DNA from 3 places in the Megasphaera sp. ASD88 genome. Region 1 is predicted to be linked to each of the others. Evidence: riboswitches for the same ligand, from Rfam matches in the RefSeq annotation. Region 1 holds a riboswitch; each other region holds the start of a gene.
The links. A riboswitch is a leader RNA that binds a small molecule or an ion and turns the genes downstream of it on or off. The one in region 1 is predicted to bind ZMP and ZTP.
Positions count from the first base shown of each region.

Region 1 (7,884 bases):
TATTTGATGCATTCCTCGATGAAGTTTATGCTAGTGAGTGTGTTTCCTGATTATGGTTGTTCAAATTCAACTTGCAATTTACCAAATTCTTCAAAAGCCGTTTCTTTTCATTATAAACGAAAAGCCCCGCCTGTACAAATGCAGGCGGGGCCTTCCGCATAGGCTTCGGCTTATTTTACCGTAATTAATTCGTAGTCTCTTACGCCAAGGCCGATTTTTTCAGCATGGCGCAGCGTAGCTTCCCAGTTGATATCCGGATGAACGTCGAGGAAATGGTCGTGGTGGCATTCCCAATCGGGTTTCGCCAGATTATCGGACAGCTGGCTGTTCGGTAGCGGCGTGGCCTTTAAGCAGGCGTCGACACAGGCCTGGTCGAGGGCAACCGGGTCGAAGGAAGCGAACATGCCGATATTCGGCAATACGGGCGCATCGTTTTCGCCATGGCAGTCGCAGTTCGGCGAAATGTCCATGACCAGGTTGATATGGAAGCACGGGCGGTCCTGGCAGACGGCCTGAGCATATTCAGCCATCTTGTAATCCAGTTTTTCGCTGGCGTCCCATTGCACCGTGTGAATGGCGTCGAAGGCGCAGGCGCCGATGCAGCGGCCGCAGCCCTTGCACAAATCTTCGTGAATATGGGCGATGTTGTCTTCGTATGTAATCGCGTCGGAACCGCATTCGGATGCGCAGCGGCGGCAGCCTTTGCACTTCTTGGCCTTGACAGCCGGCTTGCCCGACGAATGCTGTTCCATCTTACCAGCGCGGCTGCCGCAGCCCATGCCGATGTTTTTAACGGCGCCGCCGAAGCCGGTCATTTCATGGCCTTTAAAGTGAGCCAGGCTGATAAATACGTCGGCGTCCATAATAGCCCGGCCAATCTTGGCGTTCTGTACGTATTCGCCGTTTTTAACGGGAATTTCCACTTCGTCCGTGCCGCGCAGGCCGTCGCCGATGATGATCTGACAGCCCGTCGTAATTGTATTGTAGCCGTTCAGGTTGGCGCAGTCCAAATGTTCCAGGGCGTGCTTGCGGCTGCCGGGATACAATGTATTGCAGTCCGTCAGGAAGGGCTTGCCGCCTAATTCTTTAACCAAGTCGGCGACGGCTTTGACGTACTGCGGGCGAATCGATGCCAGACAGCCTAATTCGCCGAAATGCATTTTGATGGCGACGAATTTTCCTTCGAAGTCGATCGTTTCGATGCCGGCTTTCTTGCACAGCTTCTGCAGCTTCATCAGATTATTTGTACCTACTTTACAGCGAAAATCCGTAAAATATACTTTTGCTTTTTCCATAACCTACCTCCCGATAAACTCATTCTCATAAACATCTTCATTGTATCACATGAAGTACGCTCTAAGTCAAGAAAAAGAAGGCTGTAAAATAAGCGTCCCCAGAGGGGACGCTCTTGATATATCTTAGTGGTGGAACAACCGCAAGCCGGTCATCGCCATGGCAATATTGTATTTGTCGCACGTTTCGATGACGTTGTCGTCGCGGATGGAGCCGCCGGCCTGAGCGATGTAATCGACGCCGCTACGGTGGGCCCGTTCTACGTTGTCGCCAAAGGGGAAGAAGGCGTCGCTGCCCAGCGCTACGCCGTGAAGCTGACCGATCCAGGCCTTCTTTTCTTCTCTCGTAAGAGGTTCCGGCTGCTGGGTAAACAGATTCTGCCATACGCCGTCAGCCAGCACGTCTTCGTAGTCGTCGGAAATATATACGTCGATGGCGTTGTCCCGGTCCGGACGGCGCACGTCGTCGCGGAACGGCAGGGCCAATACCTTCGGATTCTGGCGAAGCCACCAGATATCGGCCTTGTTGCCGGCCAGGCGCGTGCAGTGAACGCGGGACTGCTGGCCTGCGCCGACGCCGATGGTCATGCCGTCCTTGACGTAACAGACCGAGTTGGACTGCGTATATTTCAGGGTAATCAGCGCTATGAGCAAGTCGCGCTGCGCCGCTTCGGGGATGTCCTTATTTTTCGTCGGGCGGTTCTGGAACAAGTCGGCCGTAATCTTGGCATTGTTGCGTTCCTGTTCAAAGGTAATGCCGTATACGTCCTTCGATTCGACAGGCTGAGGAACGTAATCGGCATTGATTTTCAGCACGCAGTAGTTGCCCTTTTTCTTCGTCTTGAGAATAGCCAGGGCTTCGTCCGTATATCCCGGAGCTACAACGCCGTCGGATACTTCCCGTTTCAGCAGCGTCGCCGTTTCGGCGTCGCAAATATCCGACAAGGCGACGAAGTCGCCGTAGGAGCTCATGCGGTCTGCACCGCGGGCACAGGCATAGGCCGAAGCGAGGGGAGATAATTTCAAGTCGTCTACATAATAGATTTTTTTCAGCGTATCGCTCATGTCGGTCGCGACGGCAGCGCCGGCCGGGCTGACGTGCTTAAAGGACGCCGCGGCGGGAAGGCCCGTCGCCTCCTTCAATTCCTTGACCAGCTGATAGCTGTTGAAGGCGTCGAGCAGATTGATGTAGCCCGGACGGCCGTTCATGACTTCAAAGGGCAGGTCGCTGCCGTCTTTCATGTATACTCTTGCCGATGATTGATTCGGATTGCAGCCGTATTTCAATTGCAATTCTTTCATTAGTATTACCTCCTGAAAATAAGAAATTTCCTGGCAAAAATAAAAATACCGACACTTCTGGAACCTTCGCCCAGACGGTCGGCTGTAATGAACCATGCTCCCCGTGGTAGCTCCACTTCCGTCAGTCACATGCTTCTGTTTCATTATACAAGGCGCAGCCGCCCTGTGTCAATGGGAAACAGACAAGGGCAGCGCCTTTTAGCGATACGCTCGCTCGGCTTATAATTTCGTCTTATAATAGGACTGGCTGGTATACAATGCCGCCACGGGATTATGGCCCGTCACGCGGTCCTTGACGACCAACGTCGTCGTCAGGGCCTCGGAATATTTGTAAAATAAGCTGTCGTGGCCGACGCACAAGCCCATGACGATATTCATATCCGTATGCTTGGCATTGAGCATCTTGGCCTGGAGGATGGGATTGCAGGCGTTGACGCCGACAGCATTGCATTTTTCGTCAATTCCCAGCTCTACCTTGGGAACAGCGCCGGCCTTGCAGGCCATACCGAAAACTTCGAAGCCGTGCTTGCGCAGAATCCCCGCCAGCATCCGCGTTTCCTGTATCAGGCCGACACAAGTCGCAATGCCGATTTTATGGAAATTCATGCGTTTGGCAAATTCAATAGTCTCCTGGACGCGGCACCACTTTAAATAGCCGTCGCATTCGACGCCAGCCGCCGTCTGCATGACCTGCTGATTGTCGTCCTGCTCATACAGTGCTAAGGCTTCTCGTTTCACGTCTTCATCCATGTGCGTCGTCACGCAGAAATCGGGATATTCCTTGTTCATGACGTTGCAGTTCACTACGCCGCAGTCGGCGCAGGAAAGAGTTCGTTCTGCCATTGTCTTCACAACCTTTCCGTTTACTATAATGATTTCATAATCAAATATAACAACATTCCGTTGAGGCACACCCAGGGAATCCAGGAGATAATCCCCATAAAATGCATGAAGCCCCTTCCCTTGCCGCCTTTATAAGCCAAGCCGGCCGCAAGGATGCCGACAAACAGGCTGACCAGATAATAGACGGCGCTCCACTCCACAGTATAAAAGAGAAAGGCCAGAAACGCCGGCGTGCCGACACTGCGCGCTATAGAACTGATGCGCAGCATAATCGGGTTTTGCAGCGCATAGGCCGGGTCCGCGCTGAGTTTGCAGTATTTATAATTCCAAAAATATAACAAGCCCGTTACCAATCCGCAAAGTATAAGCTGTATCATCGAACGACTCCTTTATATAATCCATCAGTCTGCGCTTCAGCGGCTGAGCGCGATCCGCTCCATATCTTCGGGGACGTACACGGCGCCGCCGTAATAGGCCTTCGCTTCTTCCGTATACAGCCCCTTCCGGCTGCTGCCGGTCTTTTCTTCCGTGTGGTACAGCACCAAACGCGCCGCGCCGAGAGAAGCCGCCGTTTCCGCCGCGTCCTTTACCGTGCTGTGGTTCTTCTCATAGGGCCGGAACAGATCTCTATGCTCGTATAAGCAAAAGGCCTCGGCCAGCAGCCAATCCGTTCCCTCGGCGTACTGCCGGCAGCGCTCGTTATACGGCTCGTCGCCCAGACAGGTCAGCCTCATGCCGTCGGGGAAGGTCAATAGATATCCGAATTGCTTGGCCTTGGTCGAGCAGATATCAAAGGCCGTAAGGGACAGGCCGAGAAACTCCACCGTGTCGCCGTCTTTCAATTCGTGAATGCAGATATTCTTGCCAATACAGGCAAAATCCTTCTTTTTAAACATCATTTCCGCCATAGACAGCAGCATTTGCTTCACCACGTCGTGACAATAAATGTGGAACTTCCCGTCGTATGCGCCGGAGCCCATCAGCGAAGCGATCTTGCGCATGACCCAGAGGACGCCCATGATATGGTCCGTATGGCCGTGGGTTACAAACATATAATGCAAATCCGTATAGGCGACGCCGCCGTCTTCCAAGCGCCGGAAAATGCCGTTTCCGCCGCCGGCATCGGTTAAAAACCATTGTCCCTCAGCCGTACGGACGGCAAAGCACGTGTTATACCGGCGCACAGCCATCGCATTTCCCGTTCCCAACATCAATAATTCTGTACCTGACACGCTATCTCCCCTTCTATCGCAGTACGACGCCGCGCACTGTAATTTTCAAAATCTCAAAGGACATGCCCGTCGTATATTCTATATCCTGCTGCAGTCCCTTTTTGATAGTGCTCATGAGTTTTTTCAGATTTTCGCCGTAATATACCGTTACGACTAAAAATACGGCCAGCCCGTTCCCTTCCGACTCGCGGTTTTTATCGATCCGCAGGCGGTTGACCTTTGCCAGTCCGCCTATCTGCCGCAGGCGATGGATAATCAGATGCTCCAGCATTTCGTTGGAAAAGGTCAATTTCCCGTAATAGCTGAAAACGGGACGCACGACAGAATGCTCGAAATCCGGAGCCTTTTGATTCCGCCGGGTCAGCAGGGAATGGATGGGCGCCAGCAAATACCCGCGGAAGCGCGGCTTGAGCTCCATCGTCGGCACGGGAATGATGTGCTTTCCCTCGTTGATACGGATCGTTCGGGCCTTTTCAATTTCGACGGGGCACGACACGTCTTCAATGCGAATGTACGAATCCGCTTCGGGCAGCTCCAGGGCCTCGCAGATGCGGTGTATCATGTGCTTCGACGTCCCTAAAATGAGAAGCTGATCCGGCTGCAGCTCGTCCAGGGCTTCTTTTACGCTTTGAGCATGCTCTTTCTGCAGAAAGATCGCCCGGCGGACAGCTTTCATGCGGTTCGTTTCTTCCTTGGCCGAGCGGCCGGCGACGATGCGATTTTGATAAATCAGCAGGCCGTCGTCAATGATACAGGAAATATGATGGTCGTACGCCACGTCCAGGGCGTGATGACTTTTTCCCGTACCGCTGGCTCCGATAAATCCGATGACTTTCATAGCGTTCACCTATTTCTTCTTATATTGCAGCAAAGGCTCTACGCGCTCCGTATCAAAGGAGAATATGCCGACCTGCTCCGGATAGCGCCCCGTCGTGCCGTGGAAATCCGAGCCGCCGCCGACATACCAGCCCTTTTCCTCGGCGACGGCTAAAAATTCTTCATAGCGCCCCCGATTCTTTGGATGATATACCTCGATACCGTCGAAGGAATGCGTCAGTACGTGCGGCAGCGCCGCGTGAAGCAGCCCCGGATGCGCCAGCACGGCCAACCCGCCGGCCTGGTGGATCAGCTCGATACATTCATCAATCGACTTGCGGCGATAGGGCACGTAGGCCGGGCCGCCGCGGTATAATATCGCATCAAAGACGGCCGTCACGTCGGGAAAGTACCCCTTAGCCACGAGCATACGCGCGATGTGGGGCCGGCCGATAGTGCCGCCGCGAGCTAATACGCCTTCGATTTGCTCCCTGTCGAGGACATAGCCTAAGGACTCACAGCGCTCGACGATTTCCATGGCCCGCATCTGACGGCGCAGCTTAAACTGCGCGCAGTACTCCTGCAGGGCAGCGTTTTCCGTATCGAGGTAATAGCCCAGAACGTGGACGTCCTCGCCGTCGTAATCGGAGCTCATTTCCATCGCCGGAATGATGCGGACGCCGGGGTTCAGCCGGCAGCCCGTCGTATAGGCATCAATCGTGTCGTGGTCGGAAATAGCCATGACGTCCAGCCCGGCCTGGACAGCCAAATTCGTCAGCTCCTCGGGAGTATACACGCCGTCGGAGCAGGTCGTATGCATGTGCAAATCGACTTTCACTTGGCTCCTCCTTTCAACAATTCCAAAATGGACTTGACGCCGACGCCGGTCGCGCCGAAAAAGCCCGTTTCGTCCTTTTTCTCGCAAAAGGCCGTACCGGCAATATCCAGGTGAATCCATGGAATGTCGGGATGGACAAACTGCTTGATGAACAAGCCCGCCGTAATCGCCCCGCCGTCGCGGCCGCCCGTATTCTTGAGGTCCGCCACGTCGCTTTTGAGGAGGTCTTCATATTCCCGGTCAGCCGGAAGCTGCCACACCTTTTCGTGAACCGCCGCGGCCACGTCGAAGAAGCGGTTCATCCATTCCTGATGGTTGCCGATCATGCCGGAACGCACCGTTCCCAAGGCAGTTACGCAGGCGCCGGTCAAGGTAGCCAGGTCGATGAGCTTTGTCGCCCCCAGCTCCTGGGCATAGGACACGGCGTCGGCTAGGATCAGGCGGCCTTCGGCATCGGTATTTTTGATTTCCACCGTTTTGCCGCCGTACATCGTCAAGACATCGTCGACGTGGTACGCCATGCCCGACGGGATATTTTCTACCAGCGGAATCACAGCGACGACATTGACGGGATATTTCAGCAACATGAGAGCCCGTATGACGCCGACAGCCGCAGCCGCGCCGGCCATGTCGTCCTTCATGAATTCCTGATTAGCCTGGCTCTTGATGGATAAGCCGCCGCTGTCGTAGGTCACGCCCTTGCCGACGATGCCCAGCATGTCCTTGCTGTCCGGGTCGCCCTTATAGGTTATCGTCATGAGCTGCGGCGGGTTCATGCTGCCCTTGCCGACAGCGACGATACCGCCCATCTTCCGCTTTTCCAGCGCCCATTTATTGAGCATCTCGACGGTAATATTGTCGCCCTTGACGACGGCCGATACGATTTCCGAAAACCGCCGCGGCGTCAGCTCGTTCGGCGGCATGTTGACCAAATTGCGGGCCATGTACACGCCTTCGTATATGGCGGAATACATGTAGCACATCGTATTGAAGGCCTTGATTTCCAAGCTCGACGTAACCAGGTTGATGCTGCGGACAGTCCGCCCCTTCGCGTCGCTTTTATAATGCAGGAATTCGTAGTTCCGATATAATAAGCCGTCAATTAAGGCGCCGATATCCATTTCCAGCGTGTCGACCATGACGGCCAGCTCCGACACGCCTTCGGCCATCGCCGCGGCCATGAGGCGCTTCGCCGTCAGAAAATCTTCATACGTAGCATACCGTATGGGTTTCTTATGCAATCCAATCAAAAAATAGGTCTTACTCCGGCCTTCCGTCAGGCAGTGAAACACGCGCAGGGACGTATAATGCATGACGTCTTCATGCGCTTCCACATAGGCCCGAATCAGTTCCCCGTCTTCCTTAGGAATGCGGGATAAAGCCAGCATCCGCGTATCGACGCCGATCGCCACGACGTCCATACTGCCGTTACTGTTGCAAGTAATCATGATATATCTCTCCTCAATCCATCATATAGCCGTCCGTATGATTGTATTATAAACATTATATATACAGATTCATTATACCGTCCTGCCGCCTGTAAAATCAAGAATAGAGCATT
Region 1 covers NZ_NQXW01000036.1:139-8,022, forward strand. Annotated here, with positions in the region: gene CJ260_RS12015 (DUF362 domain-containing protein) at 171-1,295, opposite strand; gene CJ260_RS12020 (phosphoribosylaminoimidazolecarboxamide formyltransferase) at 1,419-2,594, opposite strand; ZMP/ZTP riboswitch at 2,656-2,733, opposite strand; gene CJ260_RS12025 (DUF1847 domain-containing protein) at 2,814-3,437, opposite strand; gene CJ260_RS12030 (hypothetical protein) at 3,461-3,814, opposite strand; gene CJ260_RS12035 (MBL fold metallo-hydrolase) at 3,851-4,669, opposite strand; gene CJ260_RS12040 (hypothetical protein) at 4,683-5,507, opposite strand; gene CJ260_RS12045 (PHP domain-containing protein) at 5,517-6,323, opposite strand; gene CJ260_RS12050 (M17 family metallopeptidase) at 6,320-7,771, opposite strand.

Region 2 (7,884 bases), on a different contig from region 1:
CAGATCTGTTCGCTTTACGGGTTCGGCGAAATTCGTACCCCTTTGTTTGAAAGTACCGAATTGTTTTTGCGCGGCATCGGCGAGACGACCGACGTCGTTACGAAAGAAATGTACACCTTCAATGACCGCGGCGGCCGCAGCATGACTTTGCGCCCTGAAAATACGGCGTCCGTCGTCCGCGCGTATTTGGAGCATAAATTATACGGCGACCCGAAGGTTCATAAGTTCTATTACATGGGGCCTATGTTCCGTCACGACCGTCCTCAGGCCGGACGGTACCGCCAGTTTAATCAGTTCGGCGTTGAAGAAATCGGCTCGAAGGACCCGGCCGTCGATGCGGAAATCATCGCGATGGCCTTTCAGCTGTTCCGCGAATTGGGACTGAACGACTTAGTCCTTCATCTCAATTCCGTCGGCTGCCCGAAATGCCGTCCCATTTACCGGCAGAAGCTCCTCGATTTCTTCGCCGATAAAAAAGAGCAGCTCTGCGACGACTGCAAGGCCCGTCTGGAAAAGAATCCCCTGCGCGTCCTCGACTGCAAGGAAGAAGGCTGCAAGCAGGCGGCTGTCGGCGTTCCCGAGCTGACGGACAACCTTTGCGACGACTGCAAGGAACACTTTGCGAAGGTTCAGGAATACCTGACGAAGATCGGCATTCCTTACGAATTGGACCCGCGCCTTGTCCGCGGCTTGGATTATTATACGAATACGGCCTTTGAAATCATGTACGCTCCCTTAGGGGCTCAGAGTACGGTCTGCGGCGGCGGCCGCTATGACGGCCTCATCGAAGAAGTGGGCGGTCCGGCGACGCCGGGCATCGGCTTTGCCATCGGCATGGAACGGCTACTCCTGACCTTGAAGGAGCAAGGCCTGCTGCCGCCGGTGGAAAAGAAGCGGCCCGTATTCATCGTAGCCCTCGGCGACGCGGCTAAGACGGAAGCCTTCAGCCTCCAGCAGCAGCTTCGTGCCAAGGGCATGTATGCCGAAATCGACACGATGGGCCGCAGCATGAAGGGGCAGATGAAATCGGCGAACCGCCTGGAAGCCGATTATACCGTCATTATCGGCGAAGAAGAGCTGGCCGCCGGCCAGGCTCAGGTCCGCGATATGGCTACGAAAGAGCAAGTCAGCGTTCCGATCGACGGAATTGTTGCATATATGGAAACACATAAGAAGGGATGATTCATTCATGGATACAATGGAAGGTTTGCACCGCTCGCAATATTGCGCTGAAGTCAGCGAAGCGGACAATGGCAAAGAAGTAATTCTGTGCGGCTGGGTGGAACGCCGCCGCGACCACGGCGGATTGATTTTCATCGATCTCCGCGACCGTACGGGCATTGTACAGGTCGTAGCCTCGCCGGATTACGAAGAAGTTTCCTTTAAAAAGGCCGAACAGGTCCGTACGGAATACGTTCTGGCTGTCCGCGGCGTCGTGCGCATGCGCGATAAGGATACGGTAAACCCGAAGATGAAGACCGGCACGATTGAAATCCGCTGCGAAGAGCTGCGTATTCTCAACTCGTCCAAGACGCCGCCGTTCTACATTGAAGACAACATCGACGTCGATGAAAAGATCCGCTTGAAATACCGGTATCTCGACCTGCGCCGTCCGGAAATGCAGAACAACCTCATCATGCGCCATAAAGTAAAACACGCTATGCGCACGTTCCTGAACGAACACGGCTTTATCGATATCGAAACGCCGGAGCTGTGCAAGAGCACGCCTGAAGGCGCCCGCGACTACCTCGTACCGAGCCGCGTCAACGAAGGCAAGTTCTATGCCTTGCCCCAGTCTCCGCAGATTTTCAAACAGCTGCTCATGATTTCCGGCATGGACCGCTACTATCAGATCGCCCGTTGCTTCCGCGATGAAGACCTGCGCGCCGATCGCCAGCCTGAATTCACTCAGCTGGACATGGAAATGTCCTTTATGGATCAGGAAGAAATCTTGACGCTCGTCGAAGAAATGGTTCACTATATCTTCAAGGAAACGCTGGGCCACGACGTAGAACTGCCGATTCACCGCATGACCTGGGACTACGCCATGGAAAACTACGGCTCTGATAAGCCGGACCTGCGCTTCGATATGAAGTTTACCGACATTACGGACCTCGTCCGCGATACGGAATTCAAAGTGTTCCGCTCCGTTGTCGACAACGGCGGCCAGGTCAAGGCCATCAACGTCAAGGGCGACGCCGGCATTCCGCGCCGCGAACTGGACAACCTCGTCGAATACGTATCCCGCTACGGCGCCAAGGGCCTGGCATGGATCTGCTTCATGGAAGACGGCACGCTGAAATCGCAGGTTAAGAAATTCCTCGGCGAAGATACGCTCAAAGCTATCGGCGAAAAGTGCGGCAGCGAAACGGGCGACTTGGTTCTCATGATTGCCGACAAACCGGCCGTCGTCGCAGCAGCTCTCGGCGAACTGCGTAAGGAAATGGCCCGCCGCATGAACATGATCGACGAAAGCAAATTCGCCTTCACCTGGGTCGTTGATTTCCCCATGTTCGAATACAGCGAAGAAGAAAAACGCTACGTCGCCATGCATCATCCGTTCACGGCTATCCGCGACGAAGACCTGGATAAACTGGAAACAGACCCGGCTCACGTCTATGCCAAGGCATACGACCTCGTTCTCAACGGCGTCGAACTGGGCGGCGGTTCCCTCCGTATTTACCAGCCTGATTTGCAACAGCGCGTATTTAAGGCTATCGGCCTTACGCCAGAAGAAGCGGAACAGAAATTCGGCTTCCTGCTCCGGGCCTTCGAATACGGTGCTCCTCCTCATGGAGGCTTGGCTTTCGGCCTGGACCGCATGATCATGCTCATGCTCAAACGCAAGTCCATCCGCGACGTCATCGCCTTCCCGAAGACGCAGAACGCTATCGACCCTATGAGCGAAGCTCCGTCGGAAGTTACGAAAAAACAACTTCACGAACTTCACATTCAGGTAGAAGAAGAACTCGTCAAGAAATAAAAGTCGCATTACAGAAAAAGGTATCGGCATGGCCGGTACCTTTTTTATCAGATAGAAAGGAAGTTGAGCAACGTGAAACTGCAATATGTAAAAGCAGACCCCAGCGGTAATACGACCTTATTTGTGCTGAGCGATGTCGCGCCGGAACAGCGTAGCTTCTTGGCAGCAAAGCTCCTGAAAGATAAGGGCGTCGACGCCGAGCAGGTCGCGTATTTATCCATGACGGAAGGCCAGCCGCTACGCGTCGACATGATGGGCGGCGAATTCTGCGGCAACGCGTCCCGCTCCGCTGCGGCCTATGCCTTGCAGCTGGCCGGTGGAGATAGGGGCGAATATGCCGTGTCCTGTTCGGGCTGCGAAGGCATTCTCCAGGCCCAGGCGAAAAAGCGCCCCGACGGGGCCTACGACGCCTATATCGAAATGCCCCTGCCCTTGTCTGTCGAAGCAGTTCTTCTCGACGTAGGCGGCATGCCGAGCCGCTTTTTCCGCGTCGAGCTGCCGGGCATCGTTCATTTCGTCCACTTTGCCTCTGGAGCGGAAATGGAATACAAGGACATGTTTTGGACGGCCTTGCAGGACTATGCGTCGGACGAACAGCTGGACGCGTTCGGCCTCGTCCTCTTTGACCCGGCCCATCTGCATATGGTCCCCGCCGTATACGTGACGGAGACGGATACGCTGTACTGGGAACAGAGCTGCGGCTCAGGCTCGGCGGCTGTAGCGGCGGCCCTGGCCTGCGTAGGCAAAAAGAACGTGTCCTGCACGATTCAGCAGCCTGGCGGCGCGATTGCCATCGCCGCGGCCGTAGAAGGAGAAGACAAGGAGCTGCGCAGCATTTTTATCGGCGGCCCCGTATCCTTCGGCGACGTACAGGAAATCGACATATAATCATACTGCTATGGCCTGTAAGCCGGTTCTCTGTGAACCGGCTTCTTTTCGTACTAGCTGACATGGGCCAGGTGATTTCCCCTTTTTTTGATTTTTGTGGAGCCAGGCTGTATCCAGCGGAGAAGGGGCAAATGTCATTGACAGTATACGGAGAATTCTTGTATAATAAGTCCATAATCATGTGACTGACGGAAGTGGAATCAACCACGGGGAGCATGATTGACGCGAAGCCGACCGTCTGGGCAACATTTCCAGAAGTGTCGGTATTTTTTTATGCTACGAACAGGAGTGACGCAAATCATGGCACAGGTATTAAGCGATATTGAAATTGCACAGCAGACCGCGCTGGAACCGATCGTAAAGATTGCGGAAAAAGTCGGATTAACTGACGATGATTTGGAATTATACGGTAAATATAAGGCAAAGATTTCCTTTGACGCTATCAAGCGCCTTTCGAAAAACGAAGACGGCAAGCTTGTCCTCGTCACGGCTATTACGCCGACGCCGGCCGGCGAAGGCAAGACGCTGACGACGATCGGCCTCGCCCAGGCGCTGAACTACATGGGGCATAAGGCCGTCGTCGCCCTTCGCGAACCTTCCCTTGGCCCCGTATTCGGCATTAAGGGCGGCGCTGCCGGCGGCGGCTACTCGCAGGTACTGCCGATGGAAGATATTAATCTCCATTTTACAGGCGACATGCACGCTATTACGGCGGCCAACAATCTTCTGGCCGCTGCCATCGACAACCACGTTCATCAGGGCAACGCCCTGCGCATCGACGTGCGCCGCGTCATCTGGAAGCGCGTCATGGACATGAACGACCGGGCCCTGCGCAACATCGTCGTCGGCATGGGCGGCAAGGTCTGCGGATTCCCGCGGGAAGACCACTTCATGATTACCGTTGCCTCGGAAATCATGGCGGCCCTGTGCCTGGCCAGCGACCTCATGGACTTGAAGAAGCGCATGGGTGACATCACCGTAGCTTATGACTTGGACGGCAACCTCGTGACGGCCCGCCAGCTCGGCGTCGAAGGCGCAATGGCTATCCTCATGAAGGACGCCATCAAGCCGAACCTCGTCCAGACGATCGAGCACACGCCGGCCCTCGTACACGGCGGCCCCTTCGCCAACATCGCGCATGGCTGCAACTCTGTCGTCGCTACGAAGCTGGCCCTCAAGATGGGCGAGATCGCCGTTACGGAAGCCGGTTTCGGCGCAGACCTCGGCGCGGAAAAATTCATGGACATTAAGTGCCGTTTCGCCGGCATTAAACCGAACGCCGTCGTCGTCGTCGCAACAGTCCGGGCTCTTAAAATGCACGGCGGCGTAGACAAGAAGAACTTGCAGGAAGAAAATATCGAAGCCTTGAAGAAGGGCTTTGCCAATTTGGCTAAGCACGTGGAAAATATGCGTACCTACGACGTTCCCGTCGTCGTCGGCATCAATAAATTTGCTACCGATACGGATGCGGAAATCGCGACGCTCCGCCAGCTCTGCGCCGATTACGGCGTCGACGCAGCCCTCAATAACTGCTGGGCCGAAGGCGGCAAGGGCGGCGTAGAATTGGGAGAAGAGGTACTGCAGCTCATCGCCCAGCCGCAGACGCCGTACAAGCCGCTGTACGACGTAAACGACACCATCGCCCAGAAGATGGAAACGATCGTCAAAAAGATTTACGGCGGCGCAGGCGTCGTCTTTGAAAGCAAAGCGCAGAAACAGGTGGCCGAGCTGGAAAAATTCGGCCTCGACAAGATGCCTCTCTGCGTAGCGAAGACGCAGTATTCCTTGTCCGACGATCCGTCTCTCCTCGGCGCGCCGAAGGACTTCACCGTTACCGTCAAGGACGTGCGCGTCTGCACCGGTGCAGGCTTTATCGTCTGCCAGACTGGCGACATTATGACGATGCCGGGCTTGCCGAAGGTTCCTGCTGCTAATAGAATGGATATCGATGAAAATGGCGTTATCACAGGATTGTTCTAAGCCCGATTTCAGCCGCTTCCAGTCCATGCCCCTCGACGCCCTGCTGGAAGCGACGGCTTCTAAGGAGCCTGTTCCCGGCGGCGGCGGCATCGCGGCCATGACGGCGGCCTCGGCGGCGGCCCTCGTCGAGATGGTGGCAAACCTGACCCTCGGTAAAAAAGGGTATGAAGACGTGGCCAAGCTGATGGAATCCATTAAGGAACAGGCCCGAGACCTGCGCATACGCTATCTGGCCGGTATTGCCGAGGACGCGGCGGCTTTTGACGGCGTAATCCGGGCCGTGCGGCTCCCTAAGGATACGCCCAATCGGAAAGACATTGTGCAGCAGGCCTTCAAGGAAGCGGCGGAAATCCCCTTTTCTCTGGGAAAGGATATTTTCGTCCTCGTGCAGCTGGCGGAGCAGACCGTGCGCTACGGCAATAAGTGGGTTATTACGGACGGAGCCATTGCGGCCATGAACGCCCGCTCTGCCATGCGGTCGGCTTTTTACAGCGTCCGCGTCAATTTACAGTCTATTACAGACGAGCAGTACGTGCGGGATATGACCGAGGCCATTCAGCGCATCGAACGCGAAGCGGCCCTGCTGGAACAGCGCGTAGAACGGGAATACGAAAGAAGATAAATATATGAAATACGGCCCTGCCATGAAAGGAGATACTTTCACGACAGGGCCGTTTCTTGTTTATGCAGTTGTTTAGAATTCGTATGTCGTTCCCGGTTCGACGACCTGGACGGGAATATTGTACTTGCTTTCCGTAAGCTGCTTATATTCCTGCGGGTCGGCGTCGATGATCGGCCACGTCTTGTAGTGGACGGGGATGACGAACTTCGGCTGAATCCACAAGGCCGCCAAGGCCGCGTCGTCTATGCCCATGGTAAAGTTGTTGCCGATGGGGAGAATGGCGCAGTCGATCTTGCCGAAGCGGTCGAGGATTTTCATGTCTGAAAACAGACCCGTATCGCCGGCGAAGTAGACGCGCTTGCCGCCGAATTCGACGATGACGCCGCAGGCCATGCCGCCTTCGACGCCCGATCCATGAAAGGCCGGCGTCAGGCGAATCGTGCCGAAGGGAAAAGAGGCACTGCCGCCGACGTGCATCGCGTGAGCCCGGCAGCCTGCAGCGGCCGCTTTGCCCGCTACTTCAGCCGTGCTGACGACTAAGGCGTCGTTTTTCTTGGCGATGGCTTCGACGTCGCCGTAGTGGTCGCCGTGGGCGTGGGTCAAGACGACGTACTGACAGTCAATGTCGGCGGGACAGACGTTTGTCCACGGATTGTCCGTAATAAACGGGTCGAAGAGAATCGTAGTCGTTTCGTCAGACAGCGAAAAGGCTGCATGACCGTAGTACGTGAATTTCATGGGAGGAGCCTCCTTATTTTTCCGGTTCCCGGTGGCTGGTGCTCCAGGTCTTCCATTCGTCGAAGAAGGGGCGCATCGCTTTAATCGGAGCGGGAGCGCACATGGTTGAGTCCAAGGCGTCGCGGAGTTTGGCTTCGTTGTCGCCTAAGGGATAGATGGTCTTGTATTCGTCGTATACGCTCCAGAAATCGCGCATGTGGAGGTTGGCGTACGTTTCGCCGTAGATTTTGAAGCACGAGTCGCACAAGGTGATGAAAACGGCTTCTTCATCGTGCTGTTTGGCGTCGTCAAAGGCGCAGCAGCGCGTGTACAGGCGGATGTTGCCGAATAATTTCCGCAGGTAATCGTACACTTCCGAAACCATGGCAGGTTCCAGCTGCATGAGGCGACAGCCGGGGGCAAAGTAGATGGGGTACTGGGCAATGTTATCAAATGTATCCATGTGAAAACACCTCTCTTTTGATTTTTGAAAATAATAATTAAAGAATAATTATTATTTATATTATACCATGCATGATAAAAAAAATCAATGAATACATGGCCGGCCTTTCCTCTTGTGCTCCTACGGGAAATCTTGTACAATATTCGTTGGAGAGTGATTGATACTATGCATATTGTAATGGTAGAGCCGGAAATTCCCGGCAATACGGGCAACGTAGCCCGGTTATGCGCG
Region 2 covers NZ_NQXW01000005.1:65,943-73,826, reverse strand. Annotated here, with positions in the region: gene hisS (histidine--tRNA ligase) at 1-1,182, shown strand, start outside; gene aspS (aspartate--tRNA ligase) at 1,190-2,983, shown strand; gene CJ260_RS04875 (hypothetical protein) at 3,056-3,871, shown strand; ZMP/ZTP riboswitch at 4,043-4,122, shown strand; gene CJ260_RS04870 (formate--tetrahydrofolate ligase) at 4,172-5,851, shown strand; gene CJ260_RS04865 (cyclodeaminase/cyclohydrolase family protein) at 5,826-6,473, shown strand; gene CJ260_RS04860 (metal-dependent hydrolase) at 6,546-7,211, opposite strand; gene CJ260_RS04855 (hypothetical protein) at 7,225-7,653, opposite strand; gene trmL (tRNA (uridine(34)/cytosine(34)/5-carboxymethylaminomethyluridine(34)-2'-O)-methyltransferase TrmL) at 7,819-7,884, shown strand, end outside.
Region 2: it holds a riboswitch for ZMP and ZTP, as region 1 does, so the genes downstream of both, CJ260_RS04870 (formate--tetrahydrofolate ligase) here and CJ260_RS12020 (phosphoribosylaminoimidazolecarboxamide formyltransferase) in region 1, are expected to answer to the same signal.

Region 3 (7,884 bases), on a different contig from region 1:
GAAATATGCTCGGTACTCCTTACATGCTTCGGAATAACCGCCTCGGAAAATTTGCCTATAGTATAGGGGAGCATTTAAAAGGCAGTTTTTTAGAATAAATCATTACATTCTGTATATTGCTTTTTCCAGTCCTATCCCGTCTTTGTTATGCCGTGTCTTTTATTATCGTTTTCCGCATTGACAAAATACTCCTTTAGGAGTATTTTAAATATAAAAAGGGAGATGATGTCCCTATGATCAAAAAACTCTATCATGGTTCTTCAAATATCATTGAGAAGCCTTTATTTGGATACGGTAAGCCTTACAATGACTATGGCCTCGGCTTCTACTGCACCGACAGCCTTGAGATGGCAAAGGAATGGGGAGTCGGCAAGCATCAGGATGGCTATGCCAACTGCTATGAAATCGAGTGCGACGGCCTGCAGATCCTTGAACTGAATGCACCGAAATACTGCATCCTGCATTGGCTTACAGTGCTGCTGCAAAACCGCGAGTTTGATGTTCCTTCTGCTCTGGCATGGGAGGCAAAGGAATATCTGCTTGCCAATTTTTCCGTCGATTACGAAAGCTGCGATGCCATCATTGGATATCGTGCCGACGACAGCTATTTTTCATTTGCACAGGATTTCATAAATGGTACGATTTCTTACCGTCATCTTAATAATGCAATGTATCTGGGTAAGCTCGGCCAGCAGTTCGTTCTCAAAAGCAAGACGGCCTTTGAGCGAATTAAGTTCATCGGCAGCGAGATTGCCGAAAGCAGCGAATGGTATGCAAAAAAAATGCTGCGCGACAAGACCGCCCGCCGCGAATATTTCAGCGTAGAGCGAAACCGCCGTCAGCGCGGCGATTTATATATCATGCAGATTATGGATGAGGAGATGATGCCTGATGATCCACGCTTACGATAAGGTTTATCTTGACAAAGCCCGTACAGCTCTTGGTCGTATGCTGGACTTTGCAGTATACGATCTCAAATATGATATTGCTGAATTTTTCGATCTGTTCATCAAGTCCGGCGTTGCAGAACGCTTTGAAACTGGCGATTTCACTATTATTTCAGGGATGTCCGGTGTGGAAATTGCGTATAAGGTACTTGAGCAGTCCGGCGTGGAAAGAGAACGAATCAAACCGAACTACACCGCCTCTCGAAGCGAGGAATTTTGGACGGGCTGGGCATTAGCATATTATCAGTGGGAAACATCCATGAGCTTTGCAGAAATCGTACAGTATGTTCCCATCAAAGATATACTAGCTCTTTACCAGCCCTATCATGAAATGGATATTCGCCAGTTCGTCGATAAGGTAACTGCGATGTATAAAGCGGCGAAACCGGAAACAAATCTGAAACTTCTGCGGCAGAAAGCCGGATTGAGTCAACGTGAACTTGCAGATTTGTCTAACATCCCAGTGCGTACGATCCAGCAATATGAGCAACGGCAGAAGAATATCAACAAAGCTCAGGCAGAGTATCTTGTCATGCTGGCAAAGGTGCTGTACTGCGAGGTAGGGGACTTGCTGGAAAAAACGGAATAGAGAAATAAAAAAAATCGCGGCCATTCAACACTGTAAATGGTCGCGGCTTTTTGTTTATTCGTCTTGAATTATAATATCCCCGCCATCTATAAGGGACAACAATGTATGCATCATCGCTGGATGATTTTTTTGTTCTATGATAAAACAACAGAATACCATGAGTATCAAAAACGGGATGTACATATGAAGAGCCGATAACGCGCAAATGAACATGCGGTGATCGGCTCTGTTATGTCGTGTTAGACGCAAGTACGCTGATTGCCAATTCTTATTTCTTGCATCTATATATCATAGAGAAGACCCTGATTTTTTATTGCAGAAATCTATTTGACAGACGCTTTTCTCGCCGACCAATAGGCGTCCTGACCAGTGATGCCGTGTCGCGTCTTGTATTTCAGGACGGCCATAACCAGCAGGGACGTGACGAAGAGGGCCGAGAAGACCTGCAGGGTGAGGGAGTAGCTGTTCGTCGTTTCCTTAATCCACGACAGAAGCAGGGGGCCGGCCACGCCGGCGGCCCCCCAGGCTGTGAGGATGCGGCCGTGGATAGCGCTCAGGGCCTTGGTGCCGAACAGGTCGCTGAGGTAGGCCGGCATACAGGAAAAACCGCCGCCGTAGCAGGTAATGATGAGCAGCACGACGATTTGAAAGCTGAAAGCGTTCGTTTCCGTCGACAGCTTGAAGAAGGCCAGGGCCTCGATGAAGAAGAAGAGGACGTACGTATTAGCCCGGCCGATATAATCCGATACGGTCGCCCAGGCGATGCGGCCGGCGCCGTTCAAAAAGCCGATGAGGCCGACCATGGACGCGGCAGCCATGGGCGACATGCCGACGACTTCCTGGGCCATCGGCGAGGCGACGGCCAGGAGGGCGATGCCGCAGGTGATATTGACGAAAAAGAGCCACCAAATCGTATAGAGCTGCCAGGTCTTCATGGCCTCTTTCAGGGAAAACTGCGGCATGGCATCGGCATAGACCGGGCCGGATGGCTTCGCCAGCTCTGTATCGGGACGGGGTATTTCGTCGTCCTTCGGCGGCGCTAAGTACAGGGACGAGGCTGTCATGACGACGAGATACACTGCGCCCAAGATGAGGAAGTTCGTCGCCAGGCCAAAATTAGCGACGAGAAGCTGCATCGCCGGACCGGCGATCATGCTGGCAAAGCCGAAGCCCATGATGGCCAGGCCTGTGGCAAAGCCGCGGTTGTCGGGAAACCATTTGACCAGGGTCGAGACAGGCGTAATATATCCCGTCCCCAGGCCGATGCCGCCGATGACGCCGTAAAACAGATACAGCATCGGCAGGCTGCGGAACTCCATGGCCGCCGCCGTGCCGAACATAGCCGAAACGAAAAATAAAGTCGACACGAGGCCCGACTTGCGGGGGCCGGCCTTTTGGACGAAGCTTCCCAGGCATCCGGCAGACAAACCTAAAAACAAGATAGCCAGCGAAAAGGTCCACGTCGTCTGCTGGAGCGTAAAGCCCATCGATTCCATAATGGGTTTGGTCAAGACGCTCCAGGCGTAGACGCTGCCGATGCAGATATGAATTCCCATGGCGGACAGGGCAATGAGCCAGCGATTTCTCTTCATGATATCGTCTCCTTTGACTTGTCCCGCCGCGGCAATACAAAAAGCCGGCCGGCTGGACAAAGAATAGATGTACTCTTGCCCAGACGGTCGGCGTGTATGTCACCGTGCAGTCCACGTGGTTATTCCACTTCATTCCGTCAGTCCTGCACTGTATAGGTACGTTGTTATGATATGATTATACGGATTTAGAGCATACCTGTCAAGAATTATGCAGATTTTTTCACAGCTGCCGCAGCCATGTCGGCCGTATCGGCGTCCGTTCCGTAAGCTGTTTCCTGCGCGGCTTGACCCTTAGCCTTGGCGTCCGCCGCAGCCTTGGCCTGCTCCATCTGCTGCCGGCCCAATTCGGTCAGCGTCTGACCTGCCGGGGCCTTGCGGATGATGTAGACGTTTTCCAGGGGCTTCAATACGGAAAAGCCGTATTTCATCAGGGCCTGGGCATCGCCGTAGCGGTCTTCCGAATTCATGATAGCCGCGATGACCGTCCGCCCGTTCTGAGTCGCCGAAACGACGAGGCACGGCCCGCCGGCATTCGTCGTGCCGGTTTTAATGCCGTTTGCTCCGGGGAACCCGCTAGTCAGGAATTCGTTCGTCGAAACGCAATGCTTATAGCTGCCGTCGACGTAGGGCATGTCAAAGGTACTGCGCTTGACGATATCCCGGAAGGCCGGCAGCTTCATGCCGTAAGCCCCAATTTTGGCCAGATCCCGGGCCGTCGAATAGTGATTGGCGTCGGGAAGGCCGTGGGGATTGACGAAATGCGTATGGGTCGCACCGAGAGCCGCCGCCTTCGCGTTCATTTTTGCGACGAAGGCATCTTCCGTCGGCTCAACCGTTTCCGCAATGGCCACGGCGGCATCGCAGCCCGACACGAGCATCATGCCCGTCAGGGCGTTGCGCAGGGTAATCTGGTCGCCCTGCTGCAGGCCGAGGACAGAGGCATCGCTTTCGACGCTCAGGGCCTTATCGGTAATGCGAATCGTCTTATCCATGATGCCTTGTCCGTTTTCCAAGGCGACGATACAGGTCATCATCTTCGTCGTACTGCCGGGATATCCTCTCAGGTCAGGCTGTTTGGCGTACAGCTCGTCGCCCGTATCGGCGTCCATGACGTAGGCGGCCTGAGCCGCTACTGCCGGCGATTCCGGATTTTCGGCGAAGGCTATGGAAGATAGGGCTACGCAGGCAGTCAGCGCAGCTAAGATTGTTTTCTTTAAAGACATGATACATGCCTCCCTTGAGCATAAACTTATAGATGATTACAACGGATTTTTAGCGGCCATTTTCGGCTTGCGCGGGTATTTGGCCGGACATTTCTTCGTCTTTTTGATATACAGGACGGCCCGCTTGTCATCCAGCCCCGGCAAATGGACGGGGCGGACTTCCGCCACCGCGCCGCCGAGGATGGACAGGGCCTTTTGGGCTTCGGCCAGCTCTTCCTCGTACTGGGCGCCTTTTAAGGAGATAAATATGCCTTGGCGAGCCGTATAGGGAAGGGCCCATTCGGCCAATATCTGCAGGCGGGCTACAGCCCGGCTGGTCACGATATCGAAGCGTTCCCTGTATTCCTCTTTGTGGGCCATTTCCTCGGCCCGGCCGTGCAGGAAGGAAGCCGGCAAGCCCATCTCTGCCGTCACGCCCTGTAAAAACGTCAGCCGCTTCTGCAGGGAATCGAAAAAGGTCACCTTCAAATCGGGCCGGTAGATGAGCAGGGGCAGGCCGGGAAAGCCGGCTCCCGTGCCGAGATCCAGGACGGAGGCCCCTTCGGGAAACCACGCCGCGTCGTAGCACGACAGGCTGTCTATCATGTGCTTTACGGCTACGTCGGCCGGCTCCGTAAGGGCCGTCAGGTTCATGACCTTATTCGTCTCGACCAGGCGCTCTGCAAACAAGCAGAATCGGTCGATTTGCTCCGCCGTCAGGGCCAGGCCAAAGTCCTTCGCCGCCGCGATGAGTTCGTCTCTAAACATGGCTTTCCTCCCGCTGGCGCTGTTCCAACACGATGAGCAGGGCCGTAATATCCGCTGGCGATACGCCGGAAATGCGGCTGGCCTGCCCTAAGGAGCGGGGCCGTATGGCGTCCAGCTTCTGCCGCGCTTCGCCCGACAGGGTATCGATATCGGCGTATACGATATCTTCCGGCATCAGCTTCTTTTCCAGGCGGTTCATCTTTTCCACCTGTTCCAGCTGGCGGTTGATATATCCCTCGTACTTGACCATGATCTCGATTTCCTCGCATACGTCGTCGGCCAGCTGCGGCAGGGGAAATACCTGGCGCAGCGTATGGTAGGTCACTTCGTTGCGCCGCAGCAAATCGTAGGCCTTGAGGCCGGTACGGACCGGAGCCGTGCCGATAGATGCCAGCTTTTCCTGATTTTCCTTCGTCGGCGTGACGGGCAAGGCCTTCAGCGCCTCCAGTCCCGCTTCGACGGCTTCCTTTTTCTGCATAAAGGCGTCGTACCGTTCCTGCGTGACCAGGCCGATGTCGTAGCCCTTCTGGGTCAGGCGCAGGTCGGCGTTGTCCTGCCGCAGGATGAGGCGGTACTCCGAGCGGCTGGTCATCATGCGGTACGGCTCTTCCGTCCCCTTGGTGACCAAATCGTCGATGAGGACGCCGATATAGGCCTCCGAGCGGGTAAGGATAAAGGGCTCCTTGCCCTGTACCTTGCGGGCCGCGTTGATGCCGGCCATGAGGCCCTGGGCCGCCGCTTCCTCATAGCCGCTGGTGCCGTTAGACTGGCCTGCCGAAAAGAGGCCGCTGATGGCCTTCGTTTCCAGCGACGGCGTCAGCTGCGTCGGGTCCAGGCAGTCGTATTCAATGGCGTAGCCGGGGCGCATGATCCGCACATCTTCCAGGCCGGGAATAGTCCGCAGGAAGGCGTACTGCACGTCGACGGGAAGGCTGGTGCTCATCCCTTGGACGTACATTTCTTCAGTCATTTCGCCTTCGGGCTCGACGAAGAGCTGATGTCGCTTCTTATCGGCAAAGCGGACGATTTTCGATTCGATAGACGGGCAGTAGCGCGGGCCGACGCCCTGGATGACGCCGTTGCACATGGGCGCCCTGTCGAGGTTTTCCCGAATGATGCGGTGCGTTTCCTCATTCGTAAAGGTCAGCCAGCAGCATTCCTTGTTGCGGTTCTTCCGTTCGGACAAAAAGGAAAAGGCGTGGCCCTGCTCGTCGCCTTCCTGCTTCTGCATTTCTTCCGTCCGCAAGGTGCGGCGGTCGACGCGGGCCGGCGTGCCCGTCTTAAAGCGCATAAGCTTGATGCCCGCTGCCAGCAGGGAATCAGACAGGTCTTCTGCAGACCGCTGTCCCATGGGGCCGCCGGAATAGACGCATTCGCCTGTAATGATCTTTCCCTTTAAATAGGTCCCCGTCGCCAGGATGACGCATTTCGCCTTGTACACTTCGCCCATTTCCGTGACGACGCCCGTAACGGCGCCGTTTTCCATCTGGATATCTGTAATCATGAGCTGCTTGACGTCCAGATGTTCCTGATTTTCCAGCACCTGGGTCATGGTCATCTGGTACATCTTCTTATCGGACTGGGCCCGCAGGGAATAGACGGCCGGCCCCTTGCCCGTGTTGAGCATGCGCATTTGGATGCACGTCTTATCCGTATTGATGCCCATTTCGCCGCCCAGCGCATCGATTTCCCGTACGAGGTGGCTCTTGCCGGGGCCGCCTACGGCGGGATTGCAGGGCATGAGGGCGATATTATCTAAATTAAGCGTCGCGACGAGGGTCCGCGCGCCTAACCGCGCGCTGGCCAGGGCCGCTTCGCAGCCTGCATGGCCTGCGCCGACGACGATGACGTCGTATGTATCGACTACAAACATGATTTCACCCTTTTTCTACTTACCTAAACAAAATCTGCTGAATATTTCTTCTATGATGTCGTCGTGGACCGTATCGCCCGTAATAGAACCCAGGAGCTCCCAGGCTTCGCGGATATCGACGATAGCGCAGTCGACGGGCATGCCTGCTTCTATCGTGTCTAGGGCCCGCTGCAGGGCTTCGCGGCTTTGCCGGACCAGCTCGATATGGCGCGTATTGGCCAGCAGGGCGCTCTGGGCCGCCGTCAGCCCCTGCTTCAGGGCCAGCGACAGCATGGCGTCCTTCAATGCTCCCATGCCGGCTCCCGTACTGGCAGAAATCGAAAGGATGGGCAGCCCGTAGGACTGCAGTTCTTCCGTTTCAAAGGCCGGCTGCAAGTCTTCCTTATTCAATACGATCAGGGCCTGCCTGCCTCTGGCCGTTTCCAAAATCTGCCGGTCTTCTTCCTGCAAAGGCCGGGACTGGTCGACGACGACGAGGATAATATCGGCCCGATCCATGTATTCCTTCGCCCGGCGCACGCCGATTTGCTCGACCGTATCGTCAGTACTGCGGATGCCGGCCGTATCGACGAGGCAAATCGGCACGCCCTGTATGGTAATCCACTCTTCGATGACATCCCGCGTCGTGCCCGGCACGTCGGTGACAATGGCCCGTTCCGTTTCCAAAAAGCGGTTGAGCAGACTCGACTTTCCGGCGTTAGGCGTGCCGGCGATAGCCGCCATGACGCCGTCCCGCATCATGCGGCCGCTTTTGGACTCGGCCAGCATATCGTCCAGACGCCGCTCCATCTCCCGGATAGCGCCGGCAATATCGGGCACTTCTATGTCTTCCAGGTCTTCTTCGGGATAATCGACGGTTACTTCCAGCCGCGTGATAAAGTCGGTCAGGTGGAGGCGCATGTCGCCGACGACC
Region 3 covers NZ_NQXW01000002.1:67,349-75,232, reverse strand. Annotated here, with positions in the region: gene CJ260_RS02145 (DUF3990 domain-containing protein) at 234-911, shown strand; gene CJ260_RS02140 (helix-turn-helix domain-containing protein) at 892-1,536, shown strand; gene CJ260_RS02135 (OFA family MFS transporter) at 1,860-3,128, opposite strand; ZMP/ZTP riboswitch at 3,199-3,283, opposite strand; gene CJ260_RS02130 (D-alanyl-D-alanine carboxypeptidase family protein) at 3,335-4,351, opposite strand; gene rsmG (16S rRNA (guanine(527)-N(7))-methyltransferase RsmG) at 4,388-5,098, opposite strand; gene mnmG (tRNA uridine-5-carboxymethylaminomethyl(34) synthesis enzyme MnmG) at 5,091-6,971, opposite strand; gene mnmE (tRNA uridine-5-carboxymethylaminomethyl(34) synthesis GTPase MnmE) at 6,987-7,884, opposite strand, start outside.
Region 3: it holds a riboswitch for ZMP and ZTP, as region 1 does, so the genes downstream of both, CJ260_RS02135 (OFA family MFS transporter) here and CJ260_RS12020 (phosphoribosylaminoimidazolecarboxamide formyltransferase) in region 1, are expected to answer to the same signal.